DNA from 2 places in the Micromonospora sp. NPDC049836 genome. Region 1 is predicted to be linked to the other one. Evidence: riboswitches for the same ligand, from Rfam matches in the RefSeq annotation. Region 1 holds a riboswitch; the other holds the start of a gene.
The links. A riboswitch is a leader RNA that binds a small molecule or an ion and turns the genes downstream of it on or off. The one in region 1 is predicted to bind cyclic di-AMP.
Positions count from the first base shown of each region.

Region 1 (5,795 bases):
TCGGGTCCTGCACCAGCTTCACGCTCGGGCCGAAGTAGCCCTCGGTGTCGTGGATGACGATGTACTCGATCTTCTGCTGGGCCGGCCGGTTGGCGAGGTCGTAGTTGCCGTAGTCGCCGGCGCCCGGGCCGTACTGCTCGTAGGGGGCCGGGATCCACTCGCAGGCGAGCCGGACCGGGCACTCCAGCCCGTCCGGCCGCTCGGCGCGGCGCAGCCCCAGCTTGTGCAGGCCGGACTCGTCAGGTGTCAGCGCGGTGGCGGCGAGGGTCACCCGCTGGCCGTCGTCGGTGGTCCGGCTGGCGCCCTGGCCGAGTTGGTCGTAGACCTCGTCGGCGAAGGCCGCCGCGGCGTCCTCGGTGTCCGCGCCGGAGTAGCGGGCCACCGCGCCGTACCAGGCCGCCGGGTCGCTGCCGGCGCCGACCGGCCCACCCAGTGCCTTCTGGTACGAGGCCAGCAGCGCCGCCCCGCCCCGGATGTTGGCGGCGGCGTCGGTGCGCAGCGTCTCCTCGGCGAGGCCGGTGAGCGCCGCGGCGGTGTCGAGCGTCTGCAGGGACGCCCGGGGCAGCACGTCGCCGGTGGGCGCGGCGGCGGTGGCCGGGTCGAGGGTGAGCGGGCGGGAGTCGTCGCCGCGCGGGTCCTCGTCGGAGTCCACGTGCGCGCTGGACGGGGTGGAGGCGACCTGCTCGGCGTCGGTCAGGTGCATCGGCCCGTAGCCGCCGCTGGTGCTGGGCTGGCCCGGGTGGGTGTCCCAGCGGGACTCCAGATATGAGACGCCGAGCAGGACGCTCTGCGGCACGCCGTACGCGTCGGCCGCGGCGGCGTACTGCTGCTGCCGGTCGCTGGTGTCGGTGTCGGCCGGCGCGGCGGAGACCGGGCCGGTGGTGGCGAGGGCGGTGGCTGCCGCGACGGCCGCGGCCAGCAGTATCCGTCTGCCCGACGGTGGGGGTGAGAGGTGCATCGAACCTCCAGACAGGGATGGGGGTCACTGCGTCCTCACCCTCACTCCGGACCCGGTCCGTGGTCAATACCTTTCCCTCAGGTAATCCACACTGAAAAAATTCTTCGGGTGACCGGCCAATCACGTACGGAGTGTCACGGCGTCTCGGGTTGCGGATCGATAACGGCGATCTCTACTCTGGTCAATCGTCGGCCGCGAGTCTCATCGCCCAACCCGGACGGTGACGGTCGGACACCGCCGAGTCGCCTCCGGGCGAGCCGGGGAACCAGGTAACCGGGGTGAATCCGCAGCCACGCTGCGGTAGGGCGGCTCCCTTCCCGCCCGAACCCGTCAGCTAACCCGGTAGGCGGTCGGACAGAAGGAGTACGGAGCCCGGTGGCACACCATGCCCCGCGGCCACCGTCGATCCGGTCGGACGACCGGTCGACGGCTGCGCCGCGTTCACGCTGGTCCCGCTGCACCACCGCCCTCGCCGCCCTGGCCGGCACCGCCGTCATCCTGACCGGCGGCGCCACGGCGGCCCATGCCGACCCCTCGGTCGCCGAGATCGAAGCCCAGATCGACCGGGACTGGAACAAGCTCGAACCGATCATCGAACAGGTCAACGCCACCCGCGAGGACCTCACCGCCAAGCGCGCGCAGGCCGCCGCGCTGGCCAAGCAGATCGCCCCGTTGCAGGCCCAGGTCGACCGCGCCCTCGGGCAGGTCGGTGGGCTGGCCGCCAACGCGTACAAGGGCAACTCCATCTCCACCGTGAACGCGCTGCTGGGCAGCCGCTCGCCGGGTGAGGTGGTCGACAGCCTGGAAATGCTCGACCGCTTCGCGCACCGTCAGCAGCAGCAGGTGCAGGCCGTCGCCGACCTGCGCGACCAGTTGGCCGCCAAGAAGCGGCCGCTGGACGAGATGATCACCAAGCTGGCCCGCACCGAGGCCCAGCTCGCCGCGAAGAAGAAGCAGATCGACGCCGAGATCGTCCGGCTGCAGAAGCTGCGGCTGAAGGTCTACGGCAACGGCGGCGGCGGCCCGCTGCGCCCGGCGCCCTGCCCCGCCGGCTACCCGGGCGGCCCCGCCGGGGTGGCGGTCAAGTTCGCCTGCGCCCAGATCGGCAAGATCTATGTCTGGGGTACCGCCGGCCCGGACCACTACGACTGCTCCGGCCTCACCATGGCGGCCTGGGCCAAGGCCGGCGTCTCGCTGCCGCACAACGCCCGCCAGCAGCACGACGTCACCGCCCGGGTGAGCCGCAGCCAGCTGCGCCCCGGCGACCTGGTCTTCTACTACAGCGACCTGCACCACGTCGGGATGTACGTGGGCAACGGCTGGGTGGTGCACGCCTCCCAGTCCGGCAAGCCCATCACGATGAAACGGGTCGACGACGGCCAGATCAACAGCTACGGCCGCCCCGGCTGACGGGTACGGCGGGGCCCCTCCTGCGGGGGTCCCGCCGCACCGGCGCGGGGTGCGGTCAGCGGGTCGGCCAGACCCGCCAGTTCTGCCAGGACCGGCTCGGGGTCGGCCCGCGCTGCCCCTGGTAGCGCGACCCGTACACCGCCGAGCCGTACGGGTGCTCGGCCGGCGAGGAGAGCCGGAAGATGCAGAGCTGGCCGATCTTCATGCCGGGCCAGAGGGTGATCGGCAGGTTCGCCACGTTGGAGAGTTCCAGCGTGACGTGCCCGGAGAAGCCCGGGTCGATGAAGCCCGCCGTCGAGTGGGTGAGCAGCCCGAGCCGGCCCAGGCTCGACTTGCCCTCCAGCCGGCCGGCGAGCTGGTCGCCGAGCGAGATGACCTCGAGCGTCGAGGCGAGCACGAACTCGCCCGGATGCAGCACGAACGGCTCGCCCTCGGGCACCTCCACCATCGACGTCAGGTCGTCCTGCTGGATCGACGGGTCGATGTGCGTGTAGAGGTGGTTGTTGAACACCCGGAAGAGCCGGTCCAGGCGTACGTCGATGCTGGATGGTTGCACCAGCGTGGGCTCGAACGGCTCCAACGCCAGCGTGCCTGCCTTGATCTCGGAGACCAGATCCCGGTCGGAGAGCAGCATCGGAACACCTTAGCGACCCGTACGGGTGACCTGCGTGTCGGACTACATCTTCGTACACCTGTTCGATAGAATGTCCGCATGGCTTCCTGGTCCGAATTCGCCGCCGACGAGCCCCGCCTCGCCGACGAGATCCGCCTTCTCCTGCAGCAGTACGGGCCGGGTTTCGGCTACCTCGCCACCGTCCGCGCCGACGGTGGGCCCCGGGTCCACCCGGTCTCGCCGGTGATCACCGACGACGGGCTCTACTGCTTCGTCATCGACTCGCCCAAGCGCCGCGACCTCGAACGCGACGGCCGCTACGCGCTGCACTCCTTCCCGCCGGAGGAGAGCGACGACGAGGCGTACGTGGCCGGCCGGGCCCGCGTGGTGGACGACCCGGCGACCGTGGCCCGGCTGGCCGCCCTCGGCCGGGCCGCCCCGCAGGTCGACTGGCGGCTCTTCGAGTTCAGCGTCGACGTGGCGATGCTGACCCGGCGCGACCAGGCGAGCCCGCCGAGCGCCGGCCGGCCGCAGGTGCGGGTCTGGCTCGACCCGACGGCCGCGCGCCCCGCCCGCCGTACCGTGCTGGCGGCCGACGGTCGGCGCGGCCGGCACGGCTTCGACACCCGCCGCTCGGCCGCCTGACCCCCGACACGCCGGTGCCGGCCCCGTCCGAGGACGGAGCCGGCACCGGCGTGTGGTGTGGGAGTGGTCAGGCCGCGCGGTACGCGTTCCACGCGGTCAGCATCCGGCTCGCCTGACCAGCGGTGAACTGGTACATGCACGAGTCGTAGGTGTAGTCCATGAAGTTGGTGATCGGGTCCTGGCCGGTGGCGGTGCAGGTGTCCCGGCCGGTCGGGCACTCGAAGGCCGGCGAGGCCTCGGCCGGGGTGTCGGAGACGCTGTCACCCGAGCCCGAGCAGCCGCCCTGGAAGGTGTGGTAGAGGTTCAGCCAGTGGCCCACCTCGTGGGTGCCGGTGTCGCCCTGGTTGTAGTTGGTGGCGGTGCCGCCCGGCAGCGACTCGCTCAGCGCGACCACGCCGTCCATGCTGTTCAGCTTCCGCTGCGGGAAGGTGGCCCAGCCGAGCAGGTCGTCGCTCAGCTCGCCCAGGTAGAGGTTGAGCGTGTTCTTGCCGCCCTCGCGCAGCGAGGTCTTCATCTGCCGCTCCGCCGAGGAGCCCTCGACGATCGGGTACCAGGCGGCGTTGGTGACGTGGTGCACCTTGGTGAGCTGGAAGCTGAAGGCGGTCGCGGCGCCGCCGGTGCCGCCGCTGTACGCCGTGTTCAGTACCGAGATCTGCTGGGTCACCATCGAGTCCGGGATGTTGCCACCGGCCCGGGTGCTGTCCCGCTGGATGACGTGCACGACGACCGGGATGGTCACGGTGGCCAGCGGGGTGGCCGCGGCGCCGGCCCGGAAGTTGGCCCGCTCGCGCAGCGCGGCGGCGAGGTCGGCCTCGCGGTCACGGACCTGCTTGGCGGTCAGCTCGTTCGGGTCCAGTTTGGCGTGCCCACCCTTGGCGACGCGGGCGTTCGAGTGCGAGTCGGCCGGCTCGGCGCAGGAGCCGGACGGGGCGGCCGAGAAGGCCGAGGCTGCGGGGACGACGCCGACCGCGGCGGTGCTGAGCAGCAGCGCGAGGGTCGTCGACGCGACGCCGGCGGTACGCCGGGTCAGCAGGTTGGGGCGAAGGCCCATGAGCCCACCTCTTTCTGGCGGCATGACAGGGGGTATGTCACGCCGTGTCGGAGAACGTGGAGGAGACGTTACAACCGATCGACGGATTTGAGAATGACCATATGTTGCCGTGGGGCAACTTCTTGCGGCCCGGACCTGGCCGGGCGTTGCGGGACGATGTCGGGACGGTTGCCGGACCGGCGTGCCGCCGCCACGGGGGTACCTGGGTGCACGGGGGAGGTGACCTCAGGTACAGTGGTGCCGCCTGCGGGTGTAGTTCAATGGCAGAACATCAGCTTCCCAAGCTGACAGTGCGGGTTCGATTCCCGTCACCCGCTCCAGCACGAAGGCCCTGATCAGGACGCGAGTCCCGGCCAGGGCCTTCGGGTTTCCGAGGTCAACGATCCCGTGGCCTGCCGTTATGGCCCGGCCGGTTGTTCCGGCGGCTCCTCCTGGCTGTCGTGGTCGGTGCCCGTCGTGGACTGTTGGTCATCCTGTCTGCCACCCATGCCGTCCGGGTTCCTGGTCCAGAAGCGGATGATCCAACTGTCCATTGTCTTCCCCTTGGTCTTCGCTCTCTTCTTGGTCTTCTTCCGGTCGACGCGCACCGCCTCGTGCAGCGCCTGGGCGATGCCCCGGTCGGCATCCGCCGTGGCGTGCTGGTAGATCGACGCGGCTTGCGGCGAGTCGTACCCCATTCGGGCCATATCGAGGTCGGGTTTACGAGATTGCACTCGGGCCGGTCGTGCCCGTCACCCGCCACCCGGTACCGGGTCGGTTCTGCACCACGTAGGTCAGCCAGGTGGCGCCGAGGCAGGCGACAAAGCCGCTGATCGGGACCTGCGCCTGCTGGCCGTCGCCGGTCACCGTGCCCAGCGTGATCAGGATGCCGCCGTCCTTGACCTGTGCGCAGCCGTCCTTCGTCTCGGTCACTGCGTTCCGGTCGTCGATGAACGTCACCTGTGCCACCGCCGCCAGGGAGGCCGTTACCTGCTGCTGGATGCTCGGGGCGAGGAGAGTGCCCCGCTCGTGCTTCCCGCGAGGATCTCCCGCGTCCGGATGGGCCTGATCGAGCACGTAGACGGTCTTGAAGGTCCGCGCGGGGAAGGAGTTCTCCGCAGGCGTGCCGAGATACCTGC
Region 1 is NZ_JBITLH010000010.1:158,104-163,898, reverse strand. Features, by position in the region: gene ACIBPB_RS25220 (N-acetylmuramoyl-L-alanine amidase) at 1-958, opposite strand, end outside; cyclic di-AMP (ydaO/yuaA leader) riboswitch at 1,184-1,321, shown strand; gene ACIBPB_RS25215 (NlpC/P60 family protein) at 1,334-2,368, shown strand; gene dcd (dCTP deaminase) at 2,424-3,002, opposite strand; gene ACIBPB_RS25205 (pyridoxamine 5'-phosphate oxidase family protein) at 3,081-3,626, shown strand; gene ACIBPB_RS25200 (zinc metalloprotease) at 3,694-4,677, opposite strand; tRNA gene ACIBPB_RS25195 (tRNA-Gly) at 4,924-4,997, shown strand; gene ACIBPB_RS25190 (hypothetical protein) at 5,076-5,354, opposite strand; gene ACIBPB_RS25185 (hypothetical protein) at 5,377-5,795, opposite strand, start outside.

Region 2 (5,795 bases), on a different contig from region 1:
CTGCTGCGCCGGGGGCGCTGGCGCGGGCCGAACCTCACGGTGGCCAGCGGGCTCTTCGTCGCCACCTGGGTGGTCGCCGCGCTGTGGATCCGCGCCGAGTTCTGGGCGGCCCTGCTCGCGGCGGCGTACCTGCTGGTCATCGCCGCCGCCGCCGACGCCGACGTGCGCGGCCGGTGGACGCCGTGGCGGTCCCGCTCGATGGTCTGGCTCGGTGAGGTCTCCTTCGCCTTCTACCTGGTGCACGTGCTGGTGATGCGGACCGTGCTGCGGCTCACCGGCGACTGGGGCACCGGGCTGCCCGGGTGGCGGGGCCCGCTGGTGGTCCTGGGGTTCCTGCTGCTCACCCTGCTGCTCGCCGGGGCCCTGCACCGCTGGGTGGAGCTGCCGATGATGCGCCGTCTCGGCCCGGCGCGGCGCCGCCGCCCGCCGTCCGCCGCCGCGCCGGCGCCGTCCGTGCCCGCCCCGAGATCGGCCGCCGCCGGGTCGGTCGAGGATCCCGCCGCCCCGGGCCGCCCTGTCGAGTACGCCGGGCGGCGCGACCCGGGCTGAGCCGTCCGGCCCGCCTCCGGGGCCGGGTGGCGTGCCGGACCGTGGTCCCGGGTCCACCCTGGCCGGTGGGCTGATCGTGGGCGGGCGACACGCCCGCGGCCCGTGCGACCTGGCCGGATCGACGGTAGCGTGGAGCCGTGCCGGCGATCGCGCTCACCTGTCCCGTGTGGTGGGTGACGCGCTGGACCGCCCGCATGCTGGCCACCCTGGCCGTGGTCGTGGCGTGTGCGCTGGGCGCGGCCACCCTCCCCGTCGGTGCGGCCGCGACCGCCCGGGCGGCCACCGACACCGGCGTCGTCGACGCCCCGGCCGGTCCCGCCGGCCCGGCCGAGGACTCCGACCGGATCGGCTCGCCCGCCCGGCTCGGGCAGCTCGGGGCCGGCCCGGTTCTCCGGCCCGCGCCCGCCGACCTCGCCCTGATCCGCCCGGCTGCCGCCGGCGGCACGTCCGCCGCCCTGGTCCCGGCCCGCCCGGCTGCCGCCGGCGGTACGTCCGCCACTCTCGCCCTGGCCCGCCCGGGTGCCGCCAGCGGCACGCCCGCCGACGGCGCTGCCGTCGCCGACCTGCCGACCGGTGGTCCGGCGGCCGCGCCGGCCGGGCGGGCGGTGCCCCGGCCGGCCGAGCGGCAGCTGGCTCCGGCCGGGCCGGCCCCGGCGACCGTCGGCCCCCGCGCCCCGCCCGCCGGCTGACCGCTGTGCGGGCCGTCGGCCCGCGCCCGCCGTACCCCTGCGAACCTCGCCCCGCACCCGCCCGACGGCCGGCCGGTGGCGCCCTCCGGTGGCGCCCGCCCCGTCGGCGGTGCGGCCCTCTCCACCACGACCCGTCCGTGAGGTGCCGACCATGGAGCAGACCGTCCTCTACCACTTCCTGACCGAGGTCCCGGAGGCCGCCGCCATCTGGACCGCCCTGCTCGTGCTCGCGCTCGGGGTGCTCGCCGCGCTGGTGGCCCGCCCCGAGCGGGACGGCCCGGACGAGCCGGTCCCCGACCCGGCCGCCGAGGCGGCGACCCGCCTCGCCGACCTGCGCCGGTACGCCGACGAGGTGGCGGTGGCCGCCGGCGGGGCGGCCCGGACCAGCCGCCGGCGGCGCGCCCGGTGGCTGGCCGCCCACGACGAGGCCGACCGGGCCTGGCGGGCGTACGACGAGGCCGAGGCGGCCGCCCGGCGGCTCGCCGGCGCCGCGGTGCTGGCCGAGCCCTGCACGCCCCGCACGCCGGCCGAGTACGCGGCCCGGGAGCGCTGGCTGCACCGCGCCGCGATGGCGGCGCACTGGCGGGGTGACCTGAGCGCCCGGCAGCTCGCCGACGCGCTGGCCGGCCGCAACGGCTGGGATCCGCGCCGGCACCCGGCCGAGCAGGAGATCGTCCTGGCCCGGGTGGTCCGCGACGGCCGGCTGGCCCGCTGGCGGGCGGCCGGCGAGCGGGAGCGGCAGGCGTGGCGGGACGCCGAGCTGGCCGCCGACGCGGCGCGGGCCCTGGCCGGGGAGGCGTACGCGGCCGCCGAGGCGTTGCGGCCCGCCCCGGTACGCTCCGCCGCGCGCGGGACGCCGAGTCCGGCCGTGGTGCCGGCCGCCGCCGGCCGGGCCGCCCGCTGGCGCCCGGCGCGGGTGGGCTGAATGCGCGGGTGGGTTGAATGCGCGGGTGGGCCGAATTGTTACCGGATTTTGGTGAGGCCGGTCACCGCGGCGCGGAATCGGTCATCGGGCCCAGTGCACGCGTTCGGTCGCCGTGAATGCGGGCCGGCCGGCACCGGATGTCCGGTTGCCGCCCGTCGGTTCCGGCCGGGCCTCTCGTCCCATTGAGTGACGTCAGTGCCGACCTGTTCCGCTCAGCGTCATGATGTTCGACGTTTACGCAGGTGGGGGCGCTTGGCATGCGGCGTACCTGTCGGTAATGTCGGCGCGTCCGGTGCGGTTTTCGATCGCGAGTGGCGACGCCGTGCCGACCCGCCTAATCGTGCTCGCACGAACCGGGGACCCAAAGGCAACACCGGGGTGAATCCGCGCGCCACGGCCGCGGTAGGGCGTACTTCCCGCCCGAATCCGTCAGCTAACCCGGTAGGCGGCCACGGAAGGAGTTCCATCCTCGTGCCCATCACCCCCCGATCCTCCCCGCGCCTCCACGGCGTCGCGGTGCCGCCGCTCGCCTGACCCGCGAGACAGTCCGGCCCGCCCCCCGAAGCCCGGCTCACCGGGCGTCCCCCGTCCCGCGGCATCCCGCCCCGCAACGCGCGTGAGTTCCTCCGCGCGTCGGGCCGGCGTGTGCCGCTCCGGTCCCGTGGAGGAAACAGTGAAGCACCATGTGAAGCGTCAGCTGCGCAGGCTGGCGACCGAACGCCCGTACCAGATCATCGCCGGCTCGGCCGCCGCGCTGGTGCTGGCCGGCGGCACCGCCGCCGTCGCCACCACCGAAGACGCCCCGGCCCGCCAGGAGCACCGCGCCGCGGTCGCCGAACTCGAGTCCCGGCTCGGTGACGTCGCCACCCGCGGCGAGGCCCGGGTCGCCATCCCGTCCCCGTCCACCTCGCCGAGCACGTCGCCGTCGCCCTCGGCCCGGGCGAAGACCGCGGCCTCGGCCGACCCGGACCTCACCACCCGCGCGGCGAAGCCGAAGCCCCCGTCGACCAAGGTCCTGAAGTACCGCTACCAGGCGCAGAACACGTACTGGAACTGCGGCCCGGCCGCGGTGCGCAACGCGCTCAGCGCGAGCGGCGTCGAGACCACCCAGGAGGCCATGGCCGGTCCGCTGGGCACCACCGAGGGCGGCACCAACTCCGCCGAGGACACCACCCGCGGCTTGAACCAGATGGTCAAGGGCAACCCGTACCGGACCCACATGTTCGGCGGCTCGGCGAGCCCCGCCGAGATGGACCAGCTCCAGGCGGACGTGGTCAAGGCCGTCACCGCCGGCCGGGGTGTGGTGGTCAACGTGGCCGGCGACGCCGTCGACACCGACGGCGGCTGGCACTCGTTCCCCGGCGGCCACTACATCGCGGTGATCGGCTACCGGAACGACGGCCGGACCGTGCGGATCGCCGACTCGGCGAACCCGGCGCTGCCCGAGTACTGGCTGAGCACCATCGACCTGGCGAACTGGGCGGCCAGCCGGGGCTACTCCGCCTGACCGCTCCCGTGCCCGACGGCGGGCCCCGGCGCTTCGCCGGGGCCCGCCGCCGTTGCGCCGGCCACGCCGGGCCCGGGCGCCGGCCTCTCGCGCGTCGCGTCGGTCCGGTGGCACACTGCGCGCTATGGGCGACGCGACGGGTACCCGCCACCTGCTGTTGCTGCACGGCATGGGCGCCACCGGGGCGGTCTGGCTGCCCTGGGCGCCGCTGCTGGAGGGCCGCTGGGCGGGTCGCTGGCTCGCCCCCGACCTGGCCGGGCACGGCTGGTCCCCGCCGCTGCCGGCGTACTCCTTCGGCGCCCTCGCCCAGCGGCTGATGGAAGGGCTGGGTCCGGTCGCCGAGCGGCTCGGCCCCCGGGACCGGCTGGTCGTGCTGGGCCACTCGCTGGGCGGGGTGGTGGCGCTGGCCCTCGCCGCCCGGGCCCGCCGGCTGCCGGTGGACGCCGTGGTCGGGCTGGGCATCAAGGCGGTCTGGTCCCCGGCCGAGCTGGACAAGGCCCGCGAGCTGGCCGAACGGCCGGTGACCTGGTTCAGCAGCCGGGACGAGGCGGCCCGCCGCTACCTGCGGGTGGCCGGCCTGACCGGGCTCTTCGCCCCGGACCACCCGGTCGTCGACGCCGGGCTGCGGCAGGACGACGGCCGCTGGCGGCTGGCCATGGATCCGGCCGCCTTCGCGGTGGGGGAGCCCCGACTGCCGGCGCTGCTCGCGGCGACCGACGTGCCGGTCCTGCTGGCCCGCGGCGAGCGGGACCCGATGGTCTCCGACGCCCAGCTCAAGGAGTTGGGCGTGCCGGTGGCCACCCTGCCCGGGCTCGGTCACAACGCGCACGTCGAGGACCCGGAAGCGGTGCTCGCCCTGCTCGACCCGTACCGCTGAGACGCGGGCGGGCCGGTCAGCCCGCCGGGTGCGGCGCGCCGTCCGGGGCCACCGGGTCGGCGGCGCGCGGCGCGGGCGGCTGCCAGCGGTGGTCGAGCTCCCGGCGGGCCGCCTCGAGGAACGCCTCGGCGTACGACTCGGCGGGGAAGTCCCCCAGGTAGCGGCTCCGGGTCGCCCAGCGGGCCGCCGCCTTCGGGTCGGTCTCCAGCAGGTCGGTGAGCACCTCGTCCACGTTGGACATGTCCCGGCGCAGCACGTAGCCCGACCCGGCCAGCGGGAACCGCTCGACGAACCGGTCCCCGTCCGCGCCCATGTCGGTGACCGCGTACGGCTTGCCCGAGTAGAGCCAGTCGGAGATGACCCCGGAGACGTCCGAGATCAGCACGTCGGCGCGGTTCACGCACTCGGTGAGGCTCAGCTCCCGGCTCGCGGCGGCGCCCCACCGGTGCGCCCGGCCGGTCTTCGCCCGGTCGGCGGCGAGCAGTTCGGTGAGCCGGGCCAGCTGTCGCGCCGAGGCCGGGTCCTGGTTGGTGTACGGGTGGGCGCGCAGGATCACCGTGGCGCCCCGGTCCAGCAGCCGGCGGAGCACCGTCTCGGCCACCGGCAGCGAGCAGTAGTTGGCGTCGGCGTGGTGCCCGGTCCAGGTGGGGGTGTAGAGCACCGTCGGGTCGGCCGGCACCGGCTCCCGGCGTACCTCGATGGCCTCGACCTGGGGGCGGCCCACCACGACGAACTTCTCGGCGGGGATCTCCACGCCGGCCCGGGCGTACCGGTCGATCGCGGCCTGGCCGGCCACGAAGATCTTGTCGAAGATCGCCGAGACCGGGTTGGCGCTGGGCGCCTTGTCGCTGTCGCCGTGGTGCAGCTGCACGTGGGTGAGCTGGTGGAACCGGATGCAGTGGCTGTTCTTCGCGCCGTGGTTGACGTAGAAGGCCACCCGCAGGCTCGGCACCAGCGCCTCGTCCAGGGTCTTGTGGCTGGGGCAGTAGACCACCGGCGCCCGGGTGGCCGCGGCGACGGTCCGCAGGAACTCCGGCTCCCGCACCACCACCAGGAACGGCCGGCCGATCCGCTCCAGGTACGGCAGCCACATGGTGACCTGGTACTCGGAGCCGGGCGGGGCGGAGAAGTGCAGCAGGAACTCGGGCTGGTGCCGGCGCAGCGCCCGGCCCACCGGGCCACCCCCGGCCGGCGGGCGGAACCGGCGCCGGGCCAGGTCCAGCCCGACCGCGCCGCAGCCCACCGCGA
Region 2 is NZ_JBITLH010000006.1:93,591-99,385, forward strand. Features, by position in the region: gene ACIBPB_RS17850 (acyltransferase family protein) at 1-549, shown strand, start outside; gene ACIBPB_RS17855 (hypothetical protein) at 687-1,238, shown strand; gene ACIBPB_RS17860 (hypothetical protein) at 1,390-2,163, shown strand; cyclic di-AMP (ydaO/yuaA leader) riboswitch at 2,485-2,626, shown strand; gene ACIBPB_RS17865 (C39 family peptidase) at 2,825-3,670, shown strand; gene ACIBPB_RS17870 (alpha/beta fold hydrolase) at 3,795-4,547, shown strand; gene ACIBPB_RS17875 (CDP-glycerol glycerophosphotransferase family protein) at 4,564-5,795, opposite strand, start outside.
Region 2: it holds a riboswitch for cyclic di-AMP, as region 1 does, so the genes downstream of both, ACIBPB_RS17865 (C39 family peptidase) here and ACIBPB_RS25215 (NlpC/P60 family protein) in region 1, are expected to answer to the same signal.